DNA from 3 places in the Amycolatopsis sp. NPDC006125 genome. Region 1 is predicted to be linked to each of the others. Evidence: riboswitches for the same ligand, from Rfam matches in the RefSeq annotation. Region 1 holds a riboswitch; each other region holds the start of a gene.

Evidence for each region. Region 1 has a riboswitch for cobalamin ahead of ABZ193_RS05015 (HoxN/HupN/NixA family nickel/cobalt transporter). Riboswitches for the same ligand answer to the same signal wherever they lie in the genome.
Region 2: linked by a shared signal. The riboswitch ahead of ABZ193_RS33800 (ABC transporter substrate-binding protein) and the one ahead of ABZ193_RS05015 (HoxN/HupN/NixA family nickel/cobalt transporter) in region 1 are both predicted to bind cobalamin.
Region 3: linked by a shared signal. The riboswitch ahead of ABZ193_RS17030 (CbtB-domain containing protein) and the one ahead of ABZ193_RS05015 (HoxN/HupN/NixA family nickel/cobalt transporter) in region 1 are both predicted to bind cobalamin.

Annotation. Positions count from the first base shown of each region.
Region 1 is NZ_JBEXTZ010000006.1:42,980-48,341, forward strand. Features, by position in the region: gene ABZ193_RS05000 (ATP-dependent DNA ligase) at 1-434, opposite strand, end outside; gene ABZ193_RS05005 (DMT family transporter) at 395-1,321, opposite strand; gene ABZ193_RS05010 (TetR/AcrR family transcriptional regulator) at 1,393-1,995, shown strand; cobalamin riboswitch at 2,042-2,212, shown strand; gene ABZ193_RS05015 (HoxN/HupN/NixA family nickel/cobalt transporter) at 2,256-3,308, shown strand; gene ABZ193_RS05020 (sigma-70 family RNA polymerase sigma factor) at 3,297-3,851, opposite strand; gene ABZ193_RS05025 (zf-HC2 domain-containing protein) at 4,022-4,750, shown strand; gene ABZ193_RS05030 (helix-turn-helix transcriptional regulator) at 4,717-5,362, opposite strand, start outside.
Region 2 is NZ_JBEXTZ010000091.1:10,892-16,253, forward strand. Features, by position in the region: gene ABZ193_RS33790 (hypothetical protein) at 1-113, shown strand, start outside; gene ABZ193_RS33795 (iron chelate uptake ABC transporter family permease subunit) at 126-1,163, opposite strand; gene ABZ193_RS33800 (ABC transporter substrate-binding protein) at 1,160-2,155, opposite strand; cobalamin riboswitch at 2,228-2,350, opposite strand; gene ABZ193_RS33805 (MOSC domain-containing protein) at 2,379-3,011, opposite strand; S-adenosyl-L-homocysteine riboswitch at 3,025-3,100, opposite strand; gene ABZ193_RS33810 (sulfite exporter TauE/SafE family protein) at 3,120-3,896, opposite strand; gene ABZ193_RS33815 (methyltransferase domain-containing protein) at 3,998-4,819, opposite strand; gene ABZ193_RS33820 (DoxX family protein) at 4,937-5,251, shown strand; gene ABZ193_RS33825 (CGNR zinc finger domain-containing protein) at 5,265-5,362, shown strand, end outside.
Region 3 is NZ_JBEXTZ010000029.1:35,626-40,987, forward strand. Features, by position in the region: gene ABZ193_RS17015 (NlpC/P60 family protein) at 1-387, opposite strand, end outside; gene ABZ193_RS17020 (M56 family metallopeptidase) at 601-1,548, shown strand; gene ABZ193_RS17025 (CbtA family protein) at 1,573-2,310, opposite strand; gene ABZ193_RS17030 (CbtB-domain containing protein) at 2,323-2,556, opposite strand; cobalamin riboswitch at 2,587-2,776, opposite strand; gene ABZ193_RS17035 (ABC transporter ATP-binding protein) at 2,823-3,878, opposite strand; gene ABZ193_RS17040 (iron ABC transporter permease) at 3,875-5,353, opposite strand.

The sequences.
Region 1 (5,362 bases):
GGCACGTCCGCCGCCGCCGCGATCGCGTCGAGCATCACGCCCTCAAGCGCCCCCTGCCGCAGCTCACCCGTGAGCAGGCGGAAGAGGAACTGCTGTTCGGCTTCGGTGGCGCGGGAGAACAACTCCGTCAGCAGGCCGGCCCGGCGCCTGGCCGACCCGCTGCCCGAAGCGGCTCCCACTTCGCCGAGGACCTCGTCGACCCCGGCCACGGTCAGGTTCGGTTCGTCAGCCGGGCGCGCGCCCAGCTCGGCCAGCGTGCGCCACCCCGTGCCGATCCGGCCCTGGGTGGGCCGTCCGGTCAGGAAGGCGACCACGGCGGGCAGCTCCCGCTCGTCCGCGCGGTTGAGCAGGTCCGCCAGCGTCGCGATCTTCGCCTTGCGCGAGCGGGTGGCCGCTAGCGAGGCGGAGGCTGTGACGACGTCGGCGAGCAACATGCGGACATCATCTCCCGCCCCACCGACAATTTCCGGGGACGCAGGACCAGCGCGACCGCGCCGAGGCAGACGACCAGCCCGAGCAGGCCACGCAGCGTGATCGTGTCGTCGAACATGAGCCAGGCGAGGATCATCGTGGTAGGCGGTGTGAGGTACAGCAGGCCGGACACGGTCGTCACCGAGCTACGACGCAGGACCAGCCAGTAGCAGCCATATCCCCCGAACGTGGAAAACACGACGACCCACCCGACCGCGACCCAGAAGTCCGGAGCCGCCGGCGCGACCAGCTGCCCGGTGGCCGCCGCGATGCCGGTGAACAGCACCGCGCTGGTCACGCACTGCACCACCAGCCCGTCCCAGAGCGGCACGGCCGAGGCCGTCTTGCGTTCGATGAGCGTGGCCGCGACCAGTGCGAGCATCGCCAGGAACGGCAGCGCGTAGGCCAGCGGCGGGGTGCCGGGGCGGCCGGACAGGTTGTCGCCGACCACCAGCGCCACCCCGGCCAGCCCGCCGACCAGCCCGGCCCACCGCAGCGCGCCCGCGCGTTCGCCCAGCACGAACTGGCTCAGCACCACCGCGACGATCGGCTGCAGCGCCGCGATCAGCGCGGACGTCCCGGCGGCCACGCCGAGGTCGGCCGCCGCGTAGACGCAGTACAGGTACGCGCCCTGGGAGAGCACACCGAGACCGGCCTGGATCGCGGCGTCGCGCGGCCGCATCGAGCGCCGCCGGACCACCCACCACACGCCGAGCAGCAGCCCCGCGGCCAGGAACCGCCAGGCCAGGAGGGACACCGCGCCGCCGGACCTGGCGCCCAGCGTCGCGCCGACGAACCCGGAGCTCCAGAACAGGACGAAACCGCTTCCGGCGACGACGTTCCCCCGCATGCACCCTCCCGCGCAGGTATACCGGTCTGTATAGTCCACGGTAGCTATACCGGTCGGTGTACTGTCAAGTCGTGGAGACGGACAAGCCGCTGACCCCGGCCGCCGAACGGATCCTCACGGTCGCCGGGAAACTGTTCTACGACAACGGGATCCACGCGGTCGGTGTGGACACGATCGCCGCCGAGGCCGGGGTCACCAAGAAGACCCTGTACGACCGGTTCGGCTCCAAGGCCGACCTGGTCGCGCTCTACCTGCGCCGCCGGGACGAGCGGTGGCGGGAGCGGGTGCGCTCCTTCGCCGGCTCCCGGACGACTCCGGCCCAGAAGCTGCTCAGGGTGTTCGACGCGCTCGCAGACTGGCTTGACACCGAGAACACGCGCGGCTGCGCGTTCGTCAACGCGCACGCCGAACTGCCGTCGGCCGACCACCCCGGCCGGCAGGTGATCGCGGCGTCGAAGCAGTGGTTGCTGGGCTACCTGCGGGATCTGGCCGTGGACGCGGGCGCGCGGAACCCGGCACGGCTGGCGGAGGCGCTGCTCGTCCTGGTCGAGGGCGCGACGGTCGCGGCGTCGCTGGAGGTCGCGCCGACGGCGGTCGCCACGGCCAAACGCGTCGCGAAGTCGCTGGTGGACGAAGCGACGGCGGCGCAGCACAACTCGGCGTCCCGGCGGTAGGGCGCCGGTCACCGGGATGGCTCTTGCCCCGCCGCGAGGCCGAAACGTACCGTGAGCGGGCCGTGGTGCTCGGGAAGTCCGGTGTGAAACCGGCGCGGCCCTCGCCACTGTGAACGGGAAGTCCCGGCCCGGGACAGCCACTGGACGCGAGTCCGGGAAGGCGGGCCGCGGATGTCGATCCGAAGCCAGGAGACCGGCCACGGCACGTTGGACCATCCACGAGGTGCTGGAAGGCGGTCTCCATGGGGACTTCACCCACCATGTCCTGGCGCAGGCAGGACACCTACCGCACGGGTCTGTTGCTGCTGGCGATCGTCGTGTTGCACGCGGTCGCGTTCGGGATTCTCGCGTTGCTCGTGGTGCCCGGGCACTACGCCGTCGGCGCGCAGGTGTTCGGCTTCGGGCTGGGACTCACGGCGTACACGCTCGGCATGCGGCACGCGTTCGACGCCGACCACATCGCCGCGATCGACAACACCACCCGCAAGCTGATGGCCGAGGGGCAGCGCCCGGTCTCGGTCGGGTTCTGGTTCGCGCTCGGGCACTCCACCGTGGTCGTCGTGCTGGCGGTGCTCGTCGCGATCGGCGCGAAGGGCATCCTGAGCTGGACCGAGGACGGCTCCTCCGCGCACAAGGTGCTCGGCGTGATCTCCACCGGAGCGTCCGGCGGGTTCCTGTACCTGATCGGCATCCTGAACCTGGTCGCGTTGATCGGCATCTGGAAGGTGTGGCGCGAGCTGCGCCGCGGCCGCTTCGACGAGGCCGAGCTGGAGGCGCGGCTCGACTCGCGCGGGTTCGTCAACCGCTTCCTCGGCAGGCTCACCCGCTCGATCCGCCGCCCGGGCCAGATGTACCTGGTCGGGCTGCTGTTCGGCGTCGGATTCGACACCGCGACCGAGGTGCTGCTCCTGGCACTGGCCGGGTCCGGCGCGGCGGCGGGCCTGCCCTGGTACGCGATCCTGTGCCTGCCGCTGCTGTTCGCCGCCGGCATGAGCCTGTTCGACACGCTCGACGGCACGTTCATGAACTTCGCCTACGACTGGGCGTTCGCCAACCCGGTCCGCAAGATCTACTACAACCTCACGATCACCGGCCTGTCCGTCGCGGTGGCGCTGGTCATCGGCACGATCGAGCTGGTCGGTGTGGCCAGGGACGACCTGGGCTGGTCGGGCGCGCTGATCGACTGGATCGCGGACATCGACCTCGACAGCGTCGGCTACATCGTCGTCGGGTTGTTCGTGGTGGTGTGGGCGGCCGCGATCGCGTACTGGCGGCTCGCCAGGGTCGAGCACCGGTGGAGCTCAGCCGAGTGAGGCCGCCCGCCCGTTCGAGCTGAGCGCGGCGGTCAGGTCCTCGCGGGCCCGGAACACGCGGGACCGGATGGTGCCGACCGCGCAGTCGCACACCTCCGCCGCGTCGGCGTAGGACAACCCGATCACCTGCGTGAGCACGAACGCCTCGCGGCGCTCCGGCTCCAGCTCGGCGATCAGCTTGCGCAGCACGACGAGCCGGCCGTGGTCCGGCGTCTGGGCGCCGCTCTGCTCCGCGGTGGCCACCCAGTCGTCGACCTGGCTGGTCTGCGGGCGGCGGCGGGTGCCGCGCAGGTGGTCGGCGGCGACGCGCTTGGCGATCGACAGCAGCCACATCCGGGCGGGCGACCGGCCTGCGAACGACGGCAGGGCGGCGAAGGCGCGCAGGTAGGTCTCCTGCACCAGGTCCTCGGCGACGCCGGGGTTGGACAGGTAGGTCAGCAGGCGGTGCAGCTGCCGTTGGGTGGCGGACACGAAGCGCTCGGCGGCCACCCGATCGCCGCGCGCCGCCAGGAAGGCGTCCCGGGTGATCTCGTCGTCGTCCACGTTCGCGTTCCTCCCAGTGCGGCCTGACGGTGCGGGCCCTGACCGATGACCTTATGGCCTCCGCGGCATCCGGCGTCAAGGAAACATCACAGGTCTGTGAAATCCCAACCGGTCCCAGAATCCGGAGCGGTGAGGGGAACCATCCAGTGCGCGCGGACGACAATGCAAATATGGACTGTGCAACCGCGCGCGAGGCGATCTCCGCCAATCTCGACGGCGAGGACCCCGGGGTGGATCCGGTGGCGCTCGACGAGCACGTCTCGCGCTGCGCGGCCTGTCTGACCTGGCAGGACGAGGCGGCGGCGGTGACGCGCCTGGTGCGCCTCGAGCCGGCCGCCGCGTCGCCGGACGTGTCGGCGCGAGTGCTCGCCCACGCGCCCGCGACCGCCCGGCCGGTGCGGCTCGACTGGCCGCGGCTGGCGCTGGTCCTCACCGCGATCGCCCAGTTGTCCATCGTGGTGTCGCTGTTGTTCGTGCCCCAGCGGATGGCCGACGGGATGGCCGTTCAGCCGGGATCGCACCTCGAACACGAGGCCGCGGCGTTCAACTTCGCCATCGCGATCGCCCTGCTGTGGGCGGCCGCGAAGCCGCGGCAGGCACGCAGCCAGCTGCCGGTCCTGCTCAGCTTCGCCGCGGTGCTCGTCGGGTTGTCCGTGCTGGACCTGGTCGCCGGCCGGGTCGGCTGGGAACGGCTGGCCAGCCACCTGCCGCTGCTGTTCGGCCTGTTCTGCGCGGTGCTGGTGGCGCGCCGCGACGGCCGGCGGCCGTGGCCGGGCAACCGGGCCGGTGCCGAACCGGCGAGCCGCACCAGCACCGGCGAGACCGGCCGGGACCTCGCCGAGCCGTCGGCGCAGTCCCGGAAGTATCAGCCGCCCGCCGCGCGGCGCAACGTGGCCTGATCGATGTCGTCGGTGGCGATCCAGCTGGCCAACAGGCCCAGCGCGCGCTCGGACTCCGAGCCTGGTTCGGCGGTGTAGGTGACGATCGCCTGGTCCGGTTCGTCCGGCAGGCGCAGCGTTTCGTACCGCAGGTGCAGCTCGCCGACCAGCGGGTTGTGGATCCGCTTGTGGCCGTGTGCCTTCTCCCGCACGTGGTGCCCGGCCCACAGGTGGCGGAACAGGTCGCTGCCCAGTGACAGCTCGCCGATCAGCTGGGCCAGGCGCGGATCGCCGGGGCACCGGCCGGCCTCGGCACGCAGGTTCGCCACCAGCTCCTCGCAGACCTGGTCGAACTCGGGGTGCAGGGCGCGTGCCTCGTCCTCGCCGAGGAAGAACAGCTTCGGCAGGTTGCGCTCCTGCGGCGGCAGCGAGCCGAAGTCGAACGCGATCGCGCCGCCCATCGGGTTCCACGCCAGCACGTCGAGGTAGCGGCCGAAGACGAAGGCAGGCACCGACATGGCGTCGAGCAGTTGCTGCACCGCCGGCCGCACCTGCTGCACGGGGCACCGCCCGGCTCGCTTGAGCCGCGGCGACGCGAGGTTGTGCAGGTAGGCGCACTCGTCCGGGGTGAGG
Region 2 (5,362 bases), on a different contig from region 1:
ACCAGTTCGGCGCGCGACTGCTGATCCACGCCGGCCTGGTCCGCCGCGTCCCCGGCACCGGCTCCCGCATCCCCGCCAAACTCACCGACGCCGGCCGCGACGCGATCAGGTGACCCGTTGAGCGCTTAGGCGGCCGCCCGCCGCGTCCACTGTGGACGGCTGCGGTACAGCACGGCCACGAACGCGGGCACGCCGATGATCGACGTGACCACGCCGACCGGCACCTCCTGCGGGTCGAGCACCGTACGCGCCAGCGTGTCGACCCACACCAGGAACACCGCGCCGGCCACGGCGGTCACCGGCAGCAGACGTCCGTGGCCGGGGCCGACCAGTGCGCGGGCCGCGTGCGGGAGCACCAGCCCGACGAACCCGACCGCCCCGCAGGCGCTCACCAGCGCGGCCGTCAGCAGCGCGGTGACGCACATCAGCACGATCCGCGTCCGCGTCAGCGCGACCCCGAGCGCCGCGGCGAGGTCCTGTCCGTAGGCGAGCACGTCGAGCGTCCGGGCGTGGCCGAAGCACACCAGCAGCGCGACGACCAGCACCGCGGCGCACACGCCGACCTCGGACCACGACGCGCTGCTGAACGACCCGAGCAGCCAGAACAACACGCCCCGCGTCGTTTCCGCGTCCCCGGCCGTCAGCACGACGAACGAGGTCAGCGCGGAGAACAACTGCATCGCCGCGACCCCGGACAGCACCACGCGCTCGGTGGTGCCGCCCAGCGTCTGGCTGAGCAGCAGCACGAGCCCGAACGACACCACCGCCCCGGCGAACGCCCCAGCGGACAACGACACCACTCCCCCGCCGACCCCGAGCACCACGACCAGCACGGCGCCGGTCGACGCGCCCGAGGACACCCCGAGCACGAACGGGTCGGCCAGCGGGTTGCGCAGCAGCGACTGCATGACCGCCCCGCACACCGCCAGACCCGCGCCGCACACGGCGGCGAGCAGGGCGCGCGGGATCCGCAGGTGCCACACGATCCCGTCGCGGACCGGCGAGAGCACCGGCTCCCCGAGACCGAGGTGGGCCAGGACGGTGGCGTAGACGTCGCCCACGCCGATCCCGGCCGGGCCGATCGTCACCGCGACGGCCACCGACACCACGAGCAGCGCGAGGCCCCCGGCGCACAGCGGCAGGACGCGCGCGGTGCGCGTCACCCGGCGAACCCGAACCCGCGCAGCGCCGCGGCGACCTGCTCGGCGCCGTCCACGGTGCGCAGCGTCGGGTTCATCGCCTGCCCGGACAGCAGCACGTACCGCTTGTTCCGCACCGCGGCCAGGTCGCGGGTCACCGGGTGCGACTCCAGGAACGCGATCTTGGCGGCCGCGTTCTCCGCGGTCTGCGAACGGCGGGTCAGGTCGCCGAGGACGATCACGTCCGGGTCGCGTTCGGCGACCGTCTCCCAGTTGATCTGCGGCCACTCCTCGCGCGTGTCGTCGAAGACGTTGCGGGCGCCGACGGTCGTCGTGATGATGCCGGGCGCGCCGCAGCAACCCGCCAGGTAGGGGGCCTCGGAGTTGGCGAACCAGAACATCAGCCGGGCGTTCGCGCCTGCGCCCGCGACCGCGCGCATCCGTTCCCGCAGGCTGGTGACCAGCTGTTCGCCGCGGTCCTCGACGCCGAAGATCCGCGCGAGGTCGCGGATCTCGGTGTAGACGGCGTCCATGGTCAGCGTCTCGGTGCGCGCGCCGTCACCGCCGCCGCTGGTGTCCTTGGCGCACTCGGTCGGCGACAGGTAGGCGGGCACCCCGAGCTGCTCGAACTGCTCGAGGGTGGCGACGCCGCCCTTGCCGAGGATGGCGCCGAACGAGGCGGCGACGAAGTCCGGCTCGGTGGCGAGCACGGTCTCGAACGACGGGTAGTTCTCGGCGAGCCGGGGCACCTTCGCGTTGTCCGCGGCCAGGTGCGGCAGCACGGGATCGGTCCAGGTGGCGGTGCCCGCCATGCGGTCGGCGAGGCCGAGGGACAGCATGATCTCCGCCGCGCCCTGGTTGAGCGCGACCGCCCGCCGCGGCGGTTCCGGCACGCGGACCTGGTGGCCGCAGTTGTCGACGGCCACGGCGGCGGTGTCTCCGGAGGGGGTGGCGCTCGCGCACCCGGTCAGCGCCAGCACGGCGGCGAGGAGCGGGAAGGTGATCGATCGGCGCACAGCGGCCCCTAGCGTCGAGGGCTCATGCGCGGAGCCCGGTCCGGCGGTCTCCCCCGTGGCGGGGGTGCCAGCAGGTCTTCGGACTCGGGGTCGTCCGGGCGGAACGCCTTCCCGGACCGCGTGGTCCAGTGGCCGTTGTCCCGCCCGTCGCCGCTCACCGCTGCGCGTCAGTTCCGGATTCGCACCGGATTCCCTGGCCCCTCGCGGGGCACGACTGGCGGGCTCACGCTACCACGACGACCTCGTCCCCGACCCCGACCGTGCCGGGTTCCACAGTGGACCCGTAGACGCCGAGGCACACGTCGTGCTCACGCGCGATGCGGCGCAGGACGGCCGGGTCGCGCCGGCCGGTGCGCGGATCGACGTTGACGACGACGCAGCGCCGGTCGCGGCGGTCGACCCGGATGCGGGTGGCGCCGATGCGGAGCGTGCGGCCGATCCAGTCCTCCTCGGGCACGTCGGTGTCGACGAGGAGGTTGGGGCGGAAGCGCAGCGGCTCGGCGCCGGCACTGCGGGTGGTGATCAGGGACAACGGCGCGCTGTCGAAGGTGCCGCGGTCCAGTTTCTGGACGCTCGCGGCGCCGAGCTCCGCCGCGAGCGCGGGATCGGTGACGTCGTGCAGGCGGCCGTCCGGGGTGCGGACCTGGGACTCGCCGACGACCTGGTAGCGGACCAGGTCGTTGCGCCTGCGGATGGTGAGCCAGGGGAAGCCGTTCGCCTCCTGGCCCGGCCGGACGAACGCCCAGCGCCGGTCACCGTCGAGGCCGTGCCAGGAGACGGCGGCCTCGTCCAGCGGTTGCGCGGCCATGGACTTGACCGGGTAGCGGAAGATCGCGGCGAGGTGTCCGACGAGCATCTGCGCCTCCTCGGGTGAGAAGGCGCCCTTGCTGCAGGAGACGGTGCCGAGCGTGGCGGGCCGGGCCCGTCGCAGCGCCCCTCGGCACCGCCCGCGAAGGTAGCACTTCTAGTTCCAGGCCTGCCAGGCCAGCGTGACGGCCAGGCCCATGCCCGCCAGCGCGATCGCGACCCGGAGTGGCGCCGCGGGCAGGCGGCGGACCACCGCGGGCCCCACGAAGGATCCGGCGACCAGACCGAGGCACAGGGCCGCCGCCGCGGGCCAGAGCACCGAGCCGGTGAACGCGAACACCACGGCGGCCACCAGGTTGGCCGCACCGGTGACGATGTTCTTCGCCGCGTTCGTCCTGGCCAGCGGCTGCGCCCAGGCCGCGGACAGCAGCGCCAGCATGATCACCCCGGCCGCCGCGCCGAAGTAGCCGCCGTAGATCGCGACCAGGAACGCGCCCGTGGCGGTGCCCGCGGTCAGCCCGCCGTCACCACGGCCGGCGCGTTCGGCCAGGCGCGGGGAGAACAGCAGGAGAATCGACGCGCCGCCGATCAGGAACGGGACGATGTAGGCGAACGTGCCCTCCGGAGTGAGCAGCAGCAGCGCGCTGCCCGCCGCGCCGCCGACCGCCGTGATCGCGCACAGCCGCAGCAACCGGGCGCGCTGCCCGCGCAACTCGGGACGCGAACCGGCCGCCGAGCCGACCGTGTTGCCCATCAACGCGACGGTGTTGGTCACGTTCGCGGTGACCGGCGGCACACCGATCGCCAGCAGCGCCGGGTAGGACACCAGCGACGCGAGCCCCGCGATCGAACCGGTCAGGCCCGCCCCGACCCCGGCCACCACGAGGAACAGCAGTTGCCACGGGCCGAGGGTGAGCAGCGGTTCAGCGGGCACGTTGCGCCAATTTACCGCAGGAGCAATCGTTTTCCGGCCGTGCGAGACGAACCCCACTCCTCCACTGTGGAATCAGAGTGCGCTGTCCAGAAGGGACTCCGTCACGGCCGGCGCGCGGTGACGAGCCAGGCAGCCGCGCCCAGCAGCACGCCGTCGGGCGTCTCGTGCGGGACGAGGGCCTCGGTCAGCGCGGCGACCGCCCGCTCGACCGTTTCCGCCGGGTACCGCTCGAAGATCGTCCGCAGCATCGCGCCGCGGCGCAGGAAATCGGCCGCCGACGTGGCGTCGGCGCCGAGCCGGACCGGCGCCCGCACGTCGTCCACGGCGATCCCGGTCAGCCCCGCGCCGGTCAGCAGCTCGCGCAGGTAGCCCGGCTGGGCGAACGAGAACGGGCCGGGGCCGGGCGGGACGGCGTCGGCGGTGTCGACGTGCGGGGCGACCGCGTCCAGCGCCAGCACCCGGTGCTCGTTCTCGCGCACGTCCTGCCAGCACAGGAACGCCAGCCGCCCGCCGGGCCGCAGCGCCCGCGCGACGTTGGTGAAGGCGGCGAGCGGGTCGTCGAAGAACATCACGCCGAACCGGCTGAGCGCGAGGTCGAACGAGGCCGCACCGAAGTCGTGGACCTGCACGTCGGTCTGCTCGAACCGCACCCCCTCGAGCCCGGCGGCACGCTCCCGCGCCACGGCGAGCATCGGGCCGGACAGGTCCGCGCCGAGGACGGTCGCGCCCCGCCCGGCCGCGAGCAGCGTGGTGGTGCCGCAGCCGCAGCCGATGTCGAGGACCCGCTCGCCCGGCTCGATGCGGGCGGCGTCGAGGAGGTGCGGGGTCAGGTGCGCGAGCATCGCGTCGTAGTGCTCGGCGTGGTCGGCCCAGTAGCGGCCGGTGTCGCCGTTCCAGTCGCGTGCCTCGTCCTCGTTGGCCATGCGGTCACGTTAGCCCGCGCCGCCTCGTCCGGTGGGTGATACGGAAGGAGGCGTGTCACGTGAACGTCGTGTTGTGGATCTGCCAGGGGCTGCTCGCGGCGCTGTTCCTGGTGTCCGGTGTCCGGACTGCTCAAGTCCACCCAGTCGAAGCAGCGGATGCTCGACACCGGCCAGACCGGGGTGGTGTTCTTCCCGCTGCCCGTCATCCGGGTGGTCGCCGCCGCGGAGCTGGCCGCGGTGCTCGGGCTGATCCTGCCCGGTGCGACCGGGATCGCGCCCGTGCTCACGCCCGCCGCCGCGATCGGGCTCGCCGTCGTGATGGCCGGGGCGGCGATCAGCCATGCGAAGCTGCGCGAGTACCGCACGAGCGCGGTCAACCTGCTGGTGCTGGCGGTCTGCGTGTTCGTAGCGGTGGGGCGGCCGGCGGGGTAGGTAACCTGCCGGTATGGCCTACTCGCGCCCCGCCGCGCCGGACGATCTGCGTCCGCTCGAGGTGTTCGGCAACTCGGCGCGCTTCCTCTACGGCGAGGACCACTTCGGCAC
Region 3 (5,362 bases), on a different contig from region 1:
GTCGAGGGTGCTGCCCTGCTGGAAGCTGGCCGCGACGAACCGGTCGAGGTTCTGCCTCGCGGACTCGACCGCGAGGCTGGCCGAGTCCGCCATCCGCCGTGCTGTCTCGGCGTCACGCTCGGCCTGCCCCGCGGCGTCCTGCGCGGCCTGCAGGTCGACGAGCGCCTTGTTGGCGTCCTCGAGCTTCACCTCGACGTCGTCCTGCAGCGCGGTCAGGCGGGCTTCGGCCTCGGCCAACTGGTTGGCGAGCACCCCGACCTCGGCCGCGCCCGACTCGGCAGCCCGTCGGCTCGAATCGATTTCGGAATCGCTCGGATTCGGCGGCGGCGGGGGAACGGCCGCGCTGGTGCCCGTGATACCCAGCGAGGCGGCCAGCAAGACCGACACGACTGTCCGCCCGCGCCACCTGCTTTCCCTGGCTGTCACCGCCGCCCTCCCACCCACCGGTCTTGATCTACTAGAAACGCTAGTAGATCAAGACCGGAAACACGGCCGGACACACCTGACCCACTCGGGGGACATTCCGGACGTATCCCTGTGTACTATTACTCGTAGTAGTTACGATGCCGTTTCCGACGTCGAGAGAAAGCCGGTGCGGACATGCTCGTGGCCTTCGCACTGCTCGCCGGGGCAGTCGTGGTGGGATGGTGCGTCCCGGCACTGCTGTGCCGGCAGGATCCGAGCCGGGCCCCGCGGACGATCCTGGCCGCATGGCTGATGGCGGTCCTCGGAGTTGCCCTGTCCGCGACAGTGGGCGTGATTCTTCTGCTCACACCCGGACACGGCATCTTCCTGGTGAAGACGGCTGAGGACTGCTGGACCGCGCTCTCCCGTGGCACCCTTCCCTCGGCCGGGCAACTGACCGGACTGGCCGGAGCGCTGCTCCTCATCGTGGTGGCCGCCCGGTTCGCCCGGTACACGGTGCGCGACCTCCGCGAGCGGGCCCATACGAGCGAAGAGTGCCTGACCACACTTCGCGCTATCGCGCGATGCGACGGAGATTCGCCGCCGACCTTCTGGGTCGACGACGACGAGCCGATGGCCTTCAGCCTCGCCCGCCGTCCCGCCGGCATCGTGGTGGCGACGACCGGCCTCGCCCGGACCCTGTCCCCGGTGGGAACAGCTGCCGCACTCGAGCACGAGTACGCCCACCTGCGCGGCAGGCACCACCTGTTGATCCTGCTGCTCGATTCCCTGAGCAAGGCACTGCCGATCGTCCCGTTGTTCCGCCAGGCCCCTGCGGCGGCACGCGAACTGGTCGAGCTCGCCGCCGACGACGCGGCAGCCCGCACTTGCGGCGCCGAAGCGATCCGCTCAGCCATCAGCGCATTGGCCTCTCACGACCTGCCGTACGGCTCGCTCACACTCGCCGACGACTCCGTCAGCCACCGGCTGACCCGGCTGGACGCCAACCCCGCACCAGCCCGACCGCGCCCGCGGGCAGTCTGGTCGGGCCTTGCGGCCCTGACGGCGGTGGTCCTGCCCGCGGCCGCCGCCATCGGCGTGCTGACCGCTGTCATCGCGACCTGCCAGCTCGCCGTTGCCTGAAAGCGACGCCCCTCGGCTGCCGCCCTACGAGTGAGCCAGGCGCGCCGGTGCTCGATGAACCACGGGCCTCGCCCGTTCGCCGAGCAAACCGAACCCCGCTCCCAACGCGGTCCACAACAGACCGAGCGAGGCCAGCGAGAGCAGCCGGAACTGCCAGACCAGCGTCGCCGGGGCGGTCACCGGATCCGGGTTGTCCGGCAGCAGGAACAGCACGATCAGGCCGATGACCACCGTTCCCGCGACCGCGAACTGTCGCGCCGGGTCCGGCACGCCCCGCCGTCGCAGGTACCCGGCCAGCTGCCAGGCCGCCATGACGAACACGATGCTGATCGCGATGGCGGCAAGCCATGAGTTCGCCCGCTCGGAGACCGTCGCGGGCGCGCCGACTCCCGGCGGGTTCCCGGGATACCGCAGGAACGGCAGGAACTCCACGGCCAGGAACGCCGCACCGGCGAGGCGCAACGACAGCGACCACGGACGATCCTCCGGCCGCCGGCGCTGCAGGACCGCGTACACCACGGCGAACAGCACTCCGAAGGCGAGGCCGGTGACCGTGGTACCGAACAGGAGCCCCGCCTGCTGCGTCGAGCGGCTGAACACCTCTGCGGATTCCGGCGCACCCTCGGCCGCCCGGCGGGCCGCTTCCAAGGCGATGGCGCGGTCGAGAACGGGCTCGGCGAACACCCAGGAAAAGGCTCCGGAGAGCAGGCCCGCGGCACCGCCGGCGAGCAGCCCACGGCCGAGGAGAGGCAAGAGCGTCATGACCGGCCCCGTTCAGTGGCACGGCGCGGCGAGCAGGTGCCGTCCGTCGTGGGCGAATTCGTGGATGTAGTTCATGGCCGACGAGAGTTCGCCGAACACCGGGGACAGCAGCGCCCCCTGGTCCAGGAAGATCGCGTAGAGCGTGAGCAGGGCGATCGCCACCGCCAGTCCGGCGATGACGATGTCGCGGGCGCCCTTGGTCAGCACCCGCGACCGGGCAGGCTGGGGAACGGCTGGAGTCGCCACCCTTCATCTCCTCACGGGGTACACGCGCCCCGGTCAAGGAAGCCGACGGGTCAGTGTCCTGACTCCCGGGTCACCGCTCGCCCCGACCTTCCCGCCGGAATGAGCCGGCCGTGGTCGTCATGGGGTTCGCTACCCGGTCACAGTGGCGGGACCGTCCCGGAATCACACCGGGTTCCTGCGCACCGTCGCCTCGATCTGCACTTGTCGGCAAGCAGCATCTCCCGGCGCCCTCGCCCGGTCAATCCGGCAACCGGGCGGATCTACTATCAGTGATCGTTGTCACTGTCCGATGTGGGGAAGGCGAGTACGTCACCGTCCACCGCGAGCCGGACCCGGTCTCCGGGGTCAGGCAGACCCACGCAGGGGACCCGGGCGGTGATCCGCGGGCCGCCGGGCACGATGTCGAGCACCACCGAGGCGTCATGGCCGTAGAAGCTGACCTCACGGACCCGTGCTTCCACCCCGGCTTCCTCGCCCGCATTGACCTTGATCTGCTCAGGTCGCACCAGAACCTCCGCCGGGCCTTCGACCGTGACTTCCCGGACCGGGACGGTTCCCAGAACGCAATCCGCGATGCCATCGCGCACCCACGCGGGCAGCAGGACGGCCTCGCCGACGAACCGCGCCACGTCCGCGTCCCGCGGCCGGTGATAGAGCGTCGCCGGTGCCGCGAGCTGCACCAGCCGGCCAGCACGCATCACGGCGACCTCATCGGCGAGGGACAGGGCCTCCGCCTGGTCATGGGTCACCAGAACGGCGGTCGCGCCCGCGCCGCGCAGTGCGGACAGCACGGCTCTCCTGGTGCCCTCGCGCAACCCGGCGTCGAGTGCCGAGAAGGGCTCGTCCAGCAGTACGATCGCAGGTGCGGGAGCGAGCGCGCGGGCCAGCGCGACACGCTGTTGCTGTCCCCCGGAGAGTTCGTGCGGGAAGCGGGACGCGAGCTCGTGGTCCAAACCGACCAGGTCGAGCAGTTCGGTCAGGCGGTGGCCGGCACGGCGGGCGTGCCGCGACAGCCCGAAGGTGATGTTCTCGGCGACGGTCCGGTGCGGAAACAACGCACCCTCCTGGGGCACGTATCCGACCCTGCGCCGTTGTGGCGGCATCGACCGGCCGTCGGCGAACACCGTCCGGCCACCGAAGGTGATGGTGCCGGAATCGGGATCGGCGAACCCGGCGATCAGCCGTAGCAGGGTGGACTTCCCGCACCCGGACGGACCGAGGATCGCGGTGATCCCGCGGGCCGGGACGTGCAGGTCGACACCGCGGAGTACGCGGGTCCGGCCGAACGACTTGACGATGCCGGACAGGGTCAGCTCGGTCATCTCCCGGTTGCCCTTCTCGCCTCACAGGTCAGCAGGTAGGTGGCTGGGGCGGACAGCAACACCATCACGACAGCGAAGGGGGCCGCCGCGCCGTATTCGACGCTGTTGCTGTACTCCCAGAACTGGGTCGCCAGGGTCTGCGTGCCGATCGGCGACAGCAGGAGGGTGGCGGTGAGCTCCGTCGCGACGGCGATGAAGACGAGCGCGGCGCCGGTGCCCAGGCCGGGAGCGATCAGCGGGAGCGTGACCCGCCGCAGGGTTGCCAGACGCGTGAGACCGAGACCATGCGCGACGTCTTCGAGCTCCGGTGGGGCCTGTGCCAGCGCCGTCCGCACGTTGACCACCGCGCGGGGCAGGAAGAGGATCGCGTACGCGACGATCAGCAGGACGGTCGTCTGGTAGAGCGCGGGCGTCAGCCGGATGCTGACGGTGACCAGGGCCAGGGCGACAACGATGCCGGGAAGGCCGCTGCCGAAGTAGGTCAGCCTTTCGATCGAGGTGGCGAACCGCCCTCGGTTCCGTACCGCCAGCCAGCCGACCGGGATCGCGAGCAGAACCGTGACGACCGCACCCAGGGCCGCCAAACCGAGGGACATCCCCGTCGCCGAGAAGAGCTCCCCGGTCGGGACATCGGCCGGCGGACCGGTCGTGAGCCAGAACGCGAGGCTGCCCAGAGGAACTCCGAGCGTCAGGAGGACGAGAGCGGCCAAGGTCACGACCGCCGGCCCGGTGAAACCGCCGAGCCTGGTCGGCGCGGCCTGTCGTGCGGCGCCCGCCCCGACCCGGGCGTACCGCAGCCGGCCCTGCAGCCGCAGCTCACCCAGTAGCAGGAGCAGGCAGAGCAACGCCAGCACGGCGGCGAGCATGTTCGCGGCCGGTCCGTTGAACGAGGACTGGAACTGGTCGTAGACGGCCGTCGTGAACGTCGGGAAGCGCAGCATCTGCAACGCTCCGAACTCCGCCAGCAGGTGCAGCCCGACGAGCAGGCACCCGCCCAGCACCGCGGGCCGCAGCTGTGGCAGCACGACGAGCCGGAACGTGCGGAACCGGCCGTACCCCAGGCTGTGGGCGCTCTCCTCCAGCACGGGGTCGAGTCCCCGCAGTGCCGCGCCCACGGGGAGGTACACCAGCGGGAAGTACGACAGCGTCACGATCGAGACGGCGGCGTAGTACCCGTTCGCGCCCGGCAACAGGGACACCCATCCGTAGCTGTTCACGAAAGCGGGAACGGCCAACGGGGCGACCAGGAGCACGTGCCACACCCTGCGACCGGGCAGCGAGGTCCGCTCGACCAGCCAGGCCGCGCCGATACCGATCGCCGCGGACAGCAGCACTGATCCGCCTACCAGCCGGACGGTGTTCCACAACAGTTCGGCGGTGCGCGGACGGAAGACCAGTTGCTCGATCTGCGCCCACCCCGCGCCGATGGTGTAGACGACGACGAATCCCAGCGGCACCAGCGCGAGCAACCCCACCAGGCCAGC